Regions from separate parts of the Kitasatospora sp. NPDC022856 genome, predicted to be linked through region 2. Evidence: riboswitches for the same ligand, from Rfam matches in the RefSeq annotation. Region 2 holds a riboswitch; each other region holds the start of a gene.
The links. A riboswitch is a leader RNA that binds a small molecule or an ion and turns the genes downstream of it on or off. The one in region 2 is predicted to bind cyclic di-AMP.
Positions count from the first base shown of each region.

Region 1: it holds a riboswitch for cyclic di-AMP, as region 2 does, so the genes downstream of both, ACZ34W_RS26225 (M23 family metallopeptidase) here and ACZ34W_RS16670 (transglycosylase family protein) in region 2, are expected to answer to the same signal.
Region 3: it holds a riboswitch for cyclic di-AMP, as region 2 does, so the genes downstream of both, ACZ34W_RS15715 (glycoside hydrolase family 16 protein) here and ACZ34W_RS16670 (transglycosylase family protein) in region 2, are expected to answer to the same signal.

Region 1 covers NZ_JBVHHE010000022.1:97,416-100,624, reverse strand. The annotation lists gene ACZ34W_RS26230 (hypothetical protein) at 1-957, shown strand, start outside; gene ACZ34W_RS26225 (M23 family metallopeptidase) at 1,029-1,889, opposite strand; cyclic di-AMP (ydaO/yuaA leader) riboswitch at 1,902-2,060, opposite strand; gene ACZ34W_RS26220 (YiaA/YiaB family inner membrane protein) at 2,305-2,595, shown strand; gene ACZ34W_RS26215 (alpha/beta fold hydrolase) at 2,718-3,209, shown strand, end outside.
Region 2 covers NZ_JBVHHE010000011.1:258,713-261,921, reverse strand. The annotation lists gene ACZ34W_RS16675 (DNA polymerase III subunit gamma/tau domain-containing protein) at 1-786, opposite strand, end outside; cyclic di-AMP (ydaO/yuaA leader) riboswitch at 1,213-1,337, shown strand; gene ACZ34W_RS16670 (transglycosylase family protein) at 1,324-2,628, shown strand; gene ACZ34W_RS16665 (hypothetical protein) at 2,797-2,997, shown strand; gene ACZ34W_RS16660 (LacI family DNA-binding transcriptional regulator) at 3,057-3,209, opposite strand, start outside.
Region 3 covers NZ_JBVHHE010000011.1:34,294-37,502, reverse strand. The annotation lists gene ACZ34W_RS15715 (glycoside hydrolase family 16 protein) at 1-1,141, opposite strand, end outside; cyclic di-AMP (ydaO/yuaA leader) riboswitch at 1,146-1,270, opposite strand; gene ACZ34W_RS15710 (MoaF-related domain-containing protein) at 1,697-2,026, shown strand; gene ACZ34W_RS15705 (alpha/beta hydrolase) at 2,098-3,209, opposite strand, start outside.

The DNA.
Region 1 (3,209 bases), on a different contig from region 2:
GGCCACCCTCCGGTGGCCGAGGCGCCGGTGCGGGCGGTGCTGGCGCTGCTGGAGCTGGGTGAGGGCAGGATGCGTGACGGCTGGCCGGAGCTGACCTCGGACGCCGTGGAACAACTGCTGTACGAGCGGCTCTACCTGTACGTCCAGCCCGAGCCGGAGCAGGACCCGCTGGCGTACGGCGCCGCGGTGCGGCTGCTGATCGACCACCAGCGGGCGGCGAAGCGGCTGAACGCCAAGCGGCAGGAGCGGCTGCACGCGGAGGCCGAGTGGCAGGGCGAGGTGGCCGCCGGGCTGCTGCGCCGCGCCGACCTGGTGACCTGGCCCCGGCTGTACACGCTGCTGCTGCGCGCGGACGGGGTGGACCCGGCCGACGGGGCGGCGGTCCGGGCCTGGTTGGAGGCGTTCCGGGAGCTGGCGCCGGAGGACCGGGCGGCCGCCTACGAGCGGCTGGAGGCGGCGGGCGCGCTGGACCCGGTGGACGACGGGGGCTGGGACGGCGCCCGGCCGCTCAGCGTCGGGATGGCCACCGACGGTGCCCGGCGGCTGCTGGAGCAGGGGCTGATGCGGCGCAGCTACCGCAACCTGGAGGAGCTCACCGCGCAGGGCCGGCCGATGCCCGACGAGCTGGCCGGGGACTTCGGGGCGTTCGAGGAGGCCGCCGTCGAGGCCGCGCTGGACCTCTTCGGCGAGTGGACGGTGCCGGGGCTGCCGCGGCTGCTGGTGGAGGAGTTCCCGGAGCTGGCCCCGGAGCCGGGCCAGGAGGAGATCGACGCGTACCTGGCGCAGCTGCCCGGGGCATCCGGCGAGGCGGAGGAGGCCGGGGAGTACGGGGACGACGAGCCCGGGGACGAGTACGGCTACGCGCCCGGGGACGAGTACGGCTACGCGCCCGGGGACGGGCACGTGCACGGGTCCGCCGACCGGCCGGACGGGGCCGACGCGGCCGCCGGGGCCTGAGACGCGACGGTGCCCCGGCCGTCGTCACGACGGCCGGGGCACCGCGGCGGGCTGTCAGAAGGTGACGCCGGTCAGGGGGTCACGCCGCGCTGCTCGAACCAGCTCTCCGGGTCGACCGGGGCACCGCCGCCGGGGCGGACCTCCAGGTGCAGGTGCGGGCCGGTGACGTTGCCGGTGGCCCCCACCTTGCCGAGCTGCTGGCCGGGGACGACCTTGCCGGAGCCCTTGATGATCGAGGAGAGGTGGCAGTACCAGATCTCGGTGCCGTCGGGCAGCGTCTCGACGATCCGGTAGCCGTACGACCCGGCCCAGCCGGCCGAGGTGATGGTGCCCTGGCCGACCGCGTAGACCGGGGTGCCGGTGTCGGCGGCGAAGTCCAGGCCGGTGTGCAGGTGGGCCCAGTAGGAGGCGCTCTGGCCGTAGTGGGCCGAGAGGTGGTAGTCGCGCACCGGCAGCTCGATGGCGGCGAGCTTGGCCTTCTCGGCCTCCTCCGCGGCCCGCTTGGCCTCCTGCTGCTGGGCCGCGCGCTTGACCTCGGCCTCCTTGGCGGCCTGCAGGCGGGCGCCCTCCTCGGCGGCGGTGCGCTGGCTGTCGGCCTGCTGCTGGATCCGGGCGGCGAGCGCGAGGCCCGGGTCCGCGGCGAGCGCGACCGGGGTCTCGTCCGGGACCTCGACGGCGGGGGCGGCGGCCGGGGTGGCGGAGGCGAAGCCGGTCGCACCGAGGGTGGCGGCCACGGCGGTGACGCCGAGCAGCGGGGCGGTGCCGCGGGTCTGACGGGGCATCCGGTGCCGGTTGCTGTCGGGGGCCTGCGGCCCGGTCTCGACGCCGGACCCGCCGAACTCGCCCGGGTGGGCGGGCGGCCAGGGGTGGTCGAGCAGCTGGGTGCCGGCGGGGGAGCCGGGCAGGTGTGCCGGAGAGTGCGACGACGCCACGGAGGCGCGCTCCTTTCCTTCCTTCGCGCCTACCGGGTTAGCTGACGGGTTCGGAGCAGGAAGGTCTCCTACGGCTGGGCCTGGGCCCGGCCGATTCACCCCAAGGAACATGGTTCCCCGGCTCCCTGGCCTGCCCGGAGGCCGGCCGGCGGGATTAGGCGACGGCGCACGGTGCCGTCTGGGTACGGCGTTACGAACCGCGCTGCGTTATCAAACGTTAATCCTAGGAGCCTCTGATTCCAAGCCGTCCGTTCGGGACAGCCGGATACTACCCGGACGGTACGTGACCTGATGGGCGATTTGGGCGGATCGATGGCAACTGACACTACCGAACGTGAGGGGACGTCAACGAACGGTCCCCCACTTGAGTACTCCTACTCATGTGCGGCGCTCCCGGCGCGGCCATCCTGGCGCCATGAACGCACCGATGCAGTCACGCACCACGGCCGCGTACCACCTCCAGGCCGTCCTCTCCTTCGCCCTCTCCGGCGGCGCCCTCGCCGTCGGCATCGCCTATCTGCCGGTCGGCGGCTGGACCCGCGCCTTCCTCACGGTCGGCCTGCTCTACACCGTCACCTCCGCCTTCACCCTGGCCAAGGTGATCCGGGACCGGCAGGAGACCAACGAGATCGTCACCCGGGTGGACCAGGCGCGGCTGGAGAAGCTGCTCGCCGAGCACGACCCGTTCAAGGTGGAGGGGGTCTGAGCCGCGGTACCGGGGCCGCCCCGGGGGTCCGGCCGGTCGAGGGCTTGAAAGCTAAGGCTATTAGCCTTAGCTTTATGGCTATCGGCGCAATGCCGACAGCCCCGCGGACCGAGGAGGCCCCCATGCCCGGCACCTTCACCCCCAGCACCCAGTACCTCGACCTCCCCGGCGGCCGGCTGGCCTTCGACGACACCGAGCAGGGCGACGGCGCCCCCCTCGTCCTGCTCCCCGGGATGCTCGACAGCCGTGCCGCGTACCGGCACCTGCGCCCGCTGCTGGTGGCCGCGGGCCACCGGGTGATCACCCTGGACCTGCGCGGCTTCGGCGAGTCCTCGATCGCCTGGGACGACTACACGCCGGCCGCGATCGCCACCGACGTCCTCGCCCTGCTGGACCACCTCGGCATCGACCGCGCCACGCTGGTCGGCAACTCCTACGCCGGTGCGACGGTGGTCAAGGTGGCCGGGGACGCGCCGGAGCGGGTGGCCGGGATCGTCCTGGTGGACGCCTTCGTCGAGAACCCGCCGCCGAACGCGCTGCAGCGCGCGATGTTCGGCGTGATGGGCGTCCTGCTGGTGCACTCGCCCGCGTTCTGGGGCCTCTACCACCGCAAG
Region 2 (3,209 bases):
GAGGTCGTAGCGGGTGGAGAAGCCGTCCTCGCCCGGCGGGCCGGTCGGGGTGACGGCCAGTTCGTCGCCGGGCAGCCAACCGGTGGGCGGCGCGGCCAGGCTGACGGTGGTGTCGCCCACCGCGAGTGCCCGGTCGGCGCGCCCCCAGGCGGTCTTGGCCGCGCCGTCCAGCCGCAGGTACCCGGCGCCGGTGACCCAGAGGCCGACGTCGGTGTCGACCACCTTCATGCCGTCCCCCCGGAAGCGCCGCTCGTCGACGGCGGGGAAGCGCACGGTGTGCACGGCGGCGCCCTCGGGGGCGAGCGCGAGGGCGCCGCGGATCTCGACGTTGCCCGCGGCGGCGAGGGTGAGGCTGCGGTCGGCGGCGAAGGTGAGCGCACCGCCCGGCTCGACCAGCAGCGAGCCGATCGCGGCGTCGGTGTCGAGCAGCACCCGGTCGGTGATCCGGACGGCGCTCTGCGGTCCGGGTACCCGGCCGCCCCAGCCGGCCGGGTCCGACCAGGGGCGGCCGCCCTGGTCGGGGGTGGGTGCGGGGGCGGCTCCGGCGGTGGGCTGCCCGGGCGCGGCCGTCCCCTCGGCGGGGGCGCCGTCGGGGGCGCCCCCGGGCGTCCCGGACGGCGACGCGGCGCCGTGCCGGTGCTCCGCGGCCGGGTCGGCCGCTCCCGGCCCCGTGGCGGGGCCCTCCGCGGCGGCGACGGGCGCGGAGCGGCCGTCCAGGGAGCGCCGCAGTGCCTCCTCGCCGCCGACCGCCGCGAAGACCGTGCCGACGGCGAGCCAGCGCAGCATCGTCCGCCGGGGCAGGGGAGTTCGGGGCTCGGCGGGCGGGATGTCCGCTCTGCGGTGTTTTGCCCGGCGGTGCGTTCCACGCGGCCGCTCGGCCGGCGCACCGGCCTCCGGACCCTCGTCCATGGCCATCGCTGCGAAGCCCTCCCCCCAGACGGCCGCGTCGGTCCTGCTGCCCTGAAGCATAGGCAGTTGCCGTGACTCCGACGGGCGTTGCGCGAAATCGGTCATTTCTGATCATGGTGGACAGCCATTTAGCACGCTCTTCATAAACTGTGATGACCGTCACACATGTTTGCGGTTTGAACTTAAGTCTGCTTAACGTGCTCCCCGTTCGTGGCCACACGGACCCAGCCCACCCGCAACGCCGAGTCCTGCCGTCGGGTGCGCTGGCAGCGCAGAACGCACCACGGCAGGAGCGGGGGAACCACAGGTAAGTCGCCCGGGACCGGTTCGTACCGGTTCGGGGCTAGGGGTGAAGCCGCGTCCACAGCGCGGCCGGGCAACTCCAGCCCGAATCCGACAGCTCACCTCGCAGGCGTGGGAGAGGACCGCGTCACCATGCTGCCCACCAACGGCACCCGCCTGTCCGGCCGCACGCGCCGAGCGATCGCCACCCTCGGCGTCGTCGGTATCGGCCTCACCATCCCCTGCCTCACCGCCGGCTCCGCCTCGGCCGCCTCGGTCGCCACCTGGGACAAGGTCGCCCAGTGCGAGAGCACCGGCAACTGGAGCATCAACACCGGCAACGGTTTCTACGGCGGCCTCCAGTTCACCAACTCCACCTGGGCGGCGTTCGGCGGCACCAGCTATGCCGCGCGTGCCGACCTCGCCACCAAGGACCAGCAGATCGCGGTCGCCGAGAAGGTGCTCGCCGTCCAGGGCCCCGGCGCCTGGCCCGTCTGCTCCGTCCAGGCCGGTCTGACCAAGGGCGGCACCCCGGCCGCCGTCGACACCGCGACCGCCGCCAAGCCGGCCGCCCCGAAGGCCACCCCGGCCCCGGCGCAGACCCCCGCCCCCGCCGCCAAGCCGGCCGCGCCCAAGGCCGCCCCGAAGGCCGCCGAGACCCCGGCCGCCGCCGACTCCGCCCAGCAGTCGCAGGGCCGGAACTGGCAGCAGTACCGTCAGGACGCGCAGGCCTCCTCCGACTACACCGTGGTCGCGGGCGACTGGCTCTCCTCGATCGCCGACAAGAACAACGTCCAGGGCGGCTGGGAGCGGCTCTACGAGCTCAACCGCGGCACCCTCGGCGACGGCCCGCACCGCATCTACCCGGGCCAGCACCTGAGCCTGGGCGACCGCGCGAAGACCCGGGCCTCGGACGAGTCCGGCCAGGGCTTCGACTGGTTCAACCGCTCCTCGGGCGCCACCGGCAAGGCCGACGGCTCCACCGCGACCGCCACCAAGCCGGCCGCGCAGACCCAGGCTCCGGCCGCCAAGCCCGCCGCCCAGGCGTCGGCCGAGGCGCCGGCCCAGGCCGCCACCGGCAGCATGGCCGCCGCGGTCTCCTTCGCCCAGTCGAAGGTCGGCCAGGCCTACGTCTACGGCGGTACCGGCAACGGCGGTTGGGACTGCTCCGGCCTGACCCAGGCCGCGCTGCGCGCCGCGGGCGTCTCCGTCCCGCGGGTCGCCGCCGACCAGGCCGCCGCCAGCACCCACGTCTCGCTGGACGCCCTCAAGGCCGGCGACCTGCTGTTCTGGTCCAACAACGGCCAGGACTCGGGCGTCTACCACGTCGCGCTCTACATCGGCGACGGCAAGTACGTCGAGGCCGCCAACCCGAGCGTGGGCGTGCGGACCCAGACCATCGCCAACTGGGCCCCGGACTTCGCCGGCCGGGTCTGATCCCGCGCGCGGTCCGCGCCACCCGCCGCAGCCCCCGGGGAGAGTCTGGTCGCTCCTCCCCGGGGGCTCCGGCACGCCCGCGCGCGGGACGGCCCGGGCCCGGGCCCGGGCATGGCCAAACCCGGGCCCGGCGGGCATGCTGCTGCTCTGCACCCGAGGAGGAGTCACATGGCCCAGGTCACCGTCACGCTCGACGCCAATCTCGCCATCGACGCGATGATGCTCTCCGGCACCAGGAACCCGCAGGACGCCGTGGAGCTGATCCTGCGCGACTACCTCGCCCGGGGGCGGCGCACCGAGAGCCGGACCGGCGAGGCCGCCGACGGGCAGCGGACCGGACAGCAGCGCCCGACCGCGCAGGAGGGCTGAGGGCGGACAGGACGGGGCCCCGGAGGACTGGATCGTCCTCCGGGGCCCCGGTCGTCGTCTCAGCGGGCGCAGGCGCCCGTGGAACCGCGCATCACCAGCTCCGGCTGGAACATGAACTCACCGCGCTGGGCGGCGTTCGCGCCGACCTCCTCCAGCAGGGCGTCGACGGCGGCGGTGGCCATCGCCTCGACCGGCTGGCGGATGGTGGTCAG
Region 3 (3,209 bases), 220 kb from region 2:
CGTCCGAGAACACCTTCGTACCGTTGACGTACCAGTCGACCGAGGTGGCGCCGTAGTGGGTGCCGATGGTGACCCAGCCGTCCTTCGCGATCGCCTTGGCGTCGGTGTAGTACAGGTGGCCCGGGTTGACGTGGTTGGTCAGCTCCAGCAGGTTCGGGTTGTCGGGGTGGTACTCGAAGGAGTCGATCTCCCCGTTGCCGTTCTTCCAGGTCCACAGGGCCGGCCAGGCCCCCGTGCCGGCCGGGAGCTTGACCCGGGTCTCGGCGTAGTCGCCGGTCTTCACCTGGAAGCCCTCGCTGGAGTACTCGGTGGTGAGCAGCCCGGTGTCCCAGGACTTCTTGCCGTTCTCCAGCGTGTTGGCGCCCGGCTTGGCGGTGAACGTGGCGACGCCGCCGGCCACCGAGACGTTGTTCCTGTTCAGCCAGTCCAGCTTGTTGTCGTCCGGGTTGTGGTTGCCGTAGCGGTAGGCGCTGCTCTTGTCGCCCGTCCAGCGCGAGCCGTAGGCGATCGGGCCGTTGAACTCGTCCGACCAGGTCAGCGACTTCCCGGCGACCGGCGCGCCGGTCGCCGGCGCGGTGGGGGCCGGGGCGGTGGGCGACGGCGTGGCGGTCGCGGTGGGCGACGGCGTCGGGGTGGGCTTGGGGGTGGCGGTCGGGCTCGGGGCGGGGGCGACGGTCGCGTCGGAGACCGCGAGCTGGCGCGAGGGCAGGTTGTGCCAGGTACCGCCGAGGTCCTGCCAGAAGCCGAACTGGGTGTACGTCCCGGCGGGCAGGGTGCGGGCACCGGTGGTGATCGACAGGCCGCCGGGGCAGATCTGCGCGTTGGAGACGTTGCCGGGGAAGTCGAGGTTGCGCCCGGCCGCGTCGCGGACGCCGACGCCGACGGTCTTGGCCGTGAAGCAGGACGAGGAGTGGACGGTCAGCGCGGCCGTGGTGGCCTTGCCCGCGACCATGGTGGCCGGGGCGAGCCTGTCCTGGGTGACGGTCGGCGCGGTGGCCGCCTGGGCGCCGGTGAGCGCCGGGACGCCGAGCAGGCCGGCGCCGCTGATGGCGAGCGCTCCGGTGGCGGCGAAGGCGGCCTTGCGGCCTCGGTGGGAGGGGCGGGCGTGGCGCGGGGTCGCGCGCCGGGCAGGCTTCTGCATGGCGGTGTCCTCTGTAGACGCCTGCGAGGTGAGCTGTCGGGTTCGGGCTGAGGTTGCCCGGCCGCCTGTGGGAGCGGCTTCACCCCTAGCCTCGGTCCGCACGCGCGAGCGCGTGGGCCTGGCACTGACCTGGGTCCCCCGCTCCCGTCCGCTGCGGTGCTCGACTGCCGACCGGCGGGTGGACAGGACTCGGCGTCCCGACGGCGGGGTCCGCGAAGACGGACTCGTGCAGGCTAGGCAGGCCGCTCGAATGTCGACAAGCCGACGGGGGGTGTTGTCGCGCAGCTCACAGTGCGAGCCGTCCGGAGTGGATCAAGTCACCGGGGAAGTTGATCAGTTGGAGACGGGGCGGGGCGTGGGGCGGGCGCGGGGCGGCCGACGGGGTCGGCGGCGGGTCGGCGAGCGGGTGGCGGAGGTCCGGCCGGGCGGGGGCGGCGCCGCCCCGGTGTCCGCTCCGTGGCCGGGTGCCCGCATGTCCGCCGCGAAGGTCGGCCGGTCGGATAGGTTGGGAGTCCAGCCGTACCGCACAGACGAGAGACGAGGACCCGCTCCGCCATGACCGCGCCCCTGCCCGCCTTCGCCGGCCGTACCTACCTCTTCCAGGTCGACAACGGCGCGGCCTTCCGCAACGCCTACTCGCCCGACGGCAAGCGGCTGCGCTGGGAGGGCCTCGGCGAGTCGGCGGGCCAGTGGGAGGACGTCGCGCTGCACATCGCCGAGATCGGGCCGGAGCTGTACTTCGTCAGCTGGACCGAGCAGAGCGGCATCACCGTCAGCCACGTGATGGACCTCGGCAGGCTGACGGTGCGCGCGTTCTGGACGTACGAGGGCGAGGGCGGCCGGGTCGGCGAGCTGCACACCGGGACGCTGGAGCCGGTGGCCTGAGCCGTGGCCTGAGCGCTGCTGTACCGGCCGTGCCGCGGCGCCCCGCGCCCGTCCGGGTCAGGGGTCAGAGGTCAGACCGCGCGGTCCGGCACCCTGAGGTGCTGGGAGAGCCACTCCAGCGAGGACGGCAGCAGCCTGCTCCAGGTCTCGAAGTTGTGGCCGCCGGTCCTCATCATGCTGTAGGAGACCTTCATGGGCGCGTGCGCGGCGGCCACGAAGGCCTCGGTGTCCCGGCGGTAGTCGCCGTCGCCCTCCCTGGTCCCGGCCAGCAGGACGGACACCTCGGGCTGCGGCAGGTTCTTCAGCCGCCACATCAGGTCGGCCTCGTTGCGACGCTGCTGGCTGCCCTTGAAGAGGTCCCCGGTCGTCGGGTCGTCGGCGGCCTGGTAGTAGCCGGAGAGCGAGACGGCGGTCGGGAAGACCTCCGGGTGCCGCATGGCGAGCTTGAGGGCGCAGTAGCCGCCGGTCGAGTTGCCCATGAATCCCCAGGCCCGCGGGTCCGAGGAGACCCGGTAGGTCGCCTGGATCGCGGCCGGGACGTCCTTGGTGAAGTACGTCTCCGACTGCGCGCCGCCCGGGATGTCCTCGCACTCGGTGTCCTGCGGGAGTGCGGGCGAGGGGCGCATCAGCACCATCACGGTCGGCTGCATCCGCCCCTCCTGGAGCAGCTTGAGCGCCGCGCCCGGGTAGTTCAGCCGGGTCACCAGGTTCTTCGCGATGCCGGGGAAGCCGGTGCTCACGATCACCGCCGGGAACTGCTTCTGCGCGTACTCCGGCTGGAAGTACTGCGGCGGCAGGTAGACGTACCCCTCGGTGGAGAGCCGTGTGGCGGCACCGTCGATCCGGACCTCGCGGATCTCACCGGACTGCTTCGGGTCGCGACCCAGCGCCCCGCCGCCCTTGACGGACGCGTGCCCGATGGTCTCCACCTGCAGGCGGCCGGACGCGTCCGCCTTGTTCTGGATGACGACCGGGCCGTTGCCGCCGGTGCCGAGCAGGTCGTCCCAGCTGCTGTAGAAGGCGAAGTAGTTGTTGGCCACCAGGCCCAGTGCGGCGAGCACGGTGAGCTGGGTGGCGAGCAGTGCGCCGATCCGGCCGAGCACCGCCTGCCAGGTCGTCTTCGACAGTCTCGGCCACAGCCAGACCGTGCCGGCCATCATCACGACGGCGATCAATACGGTCA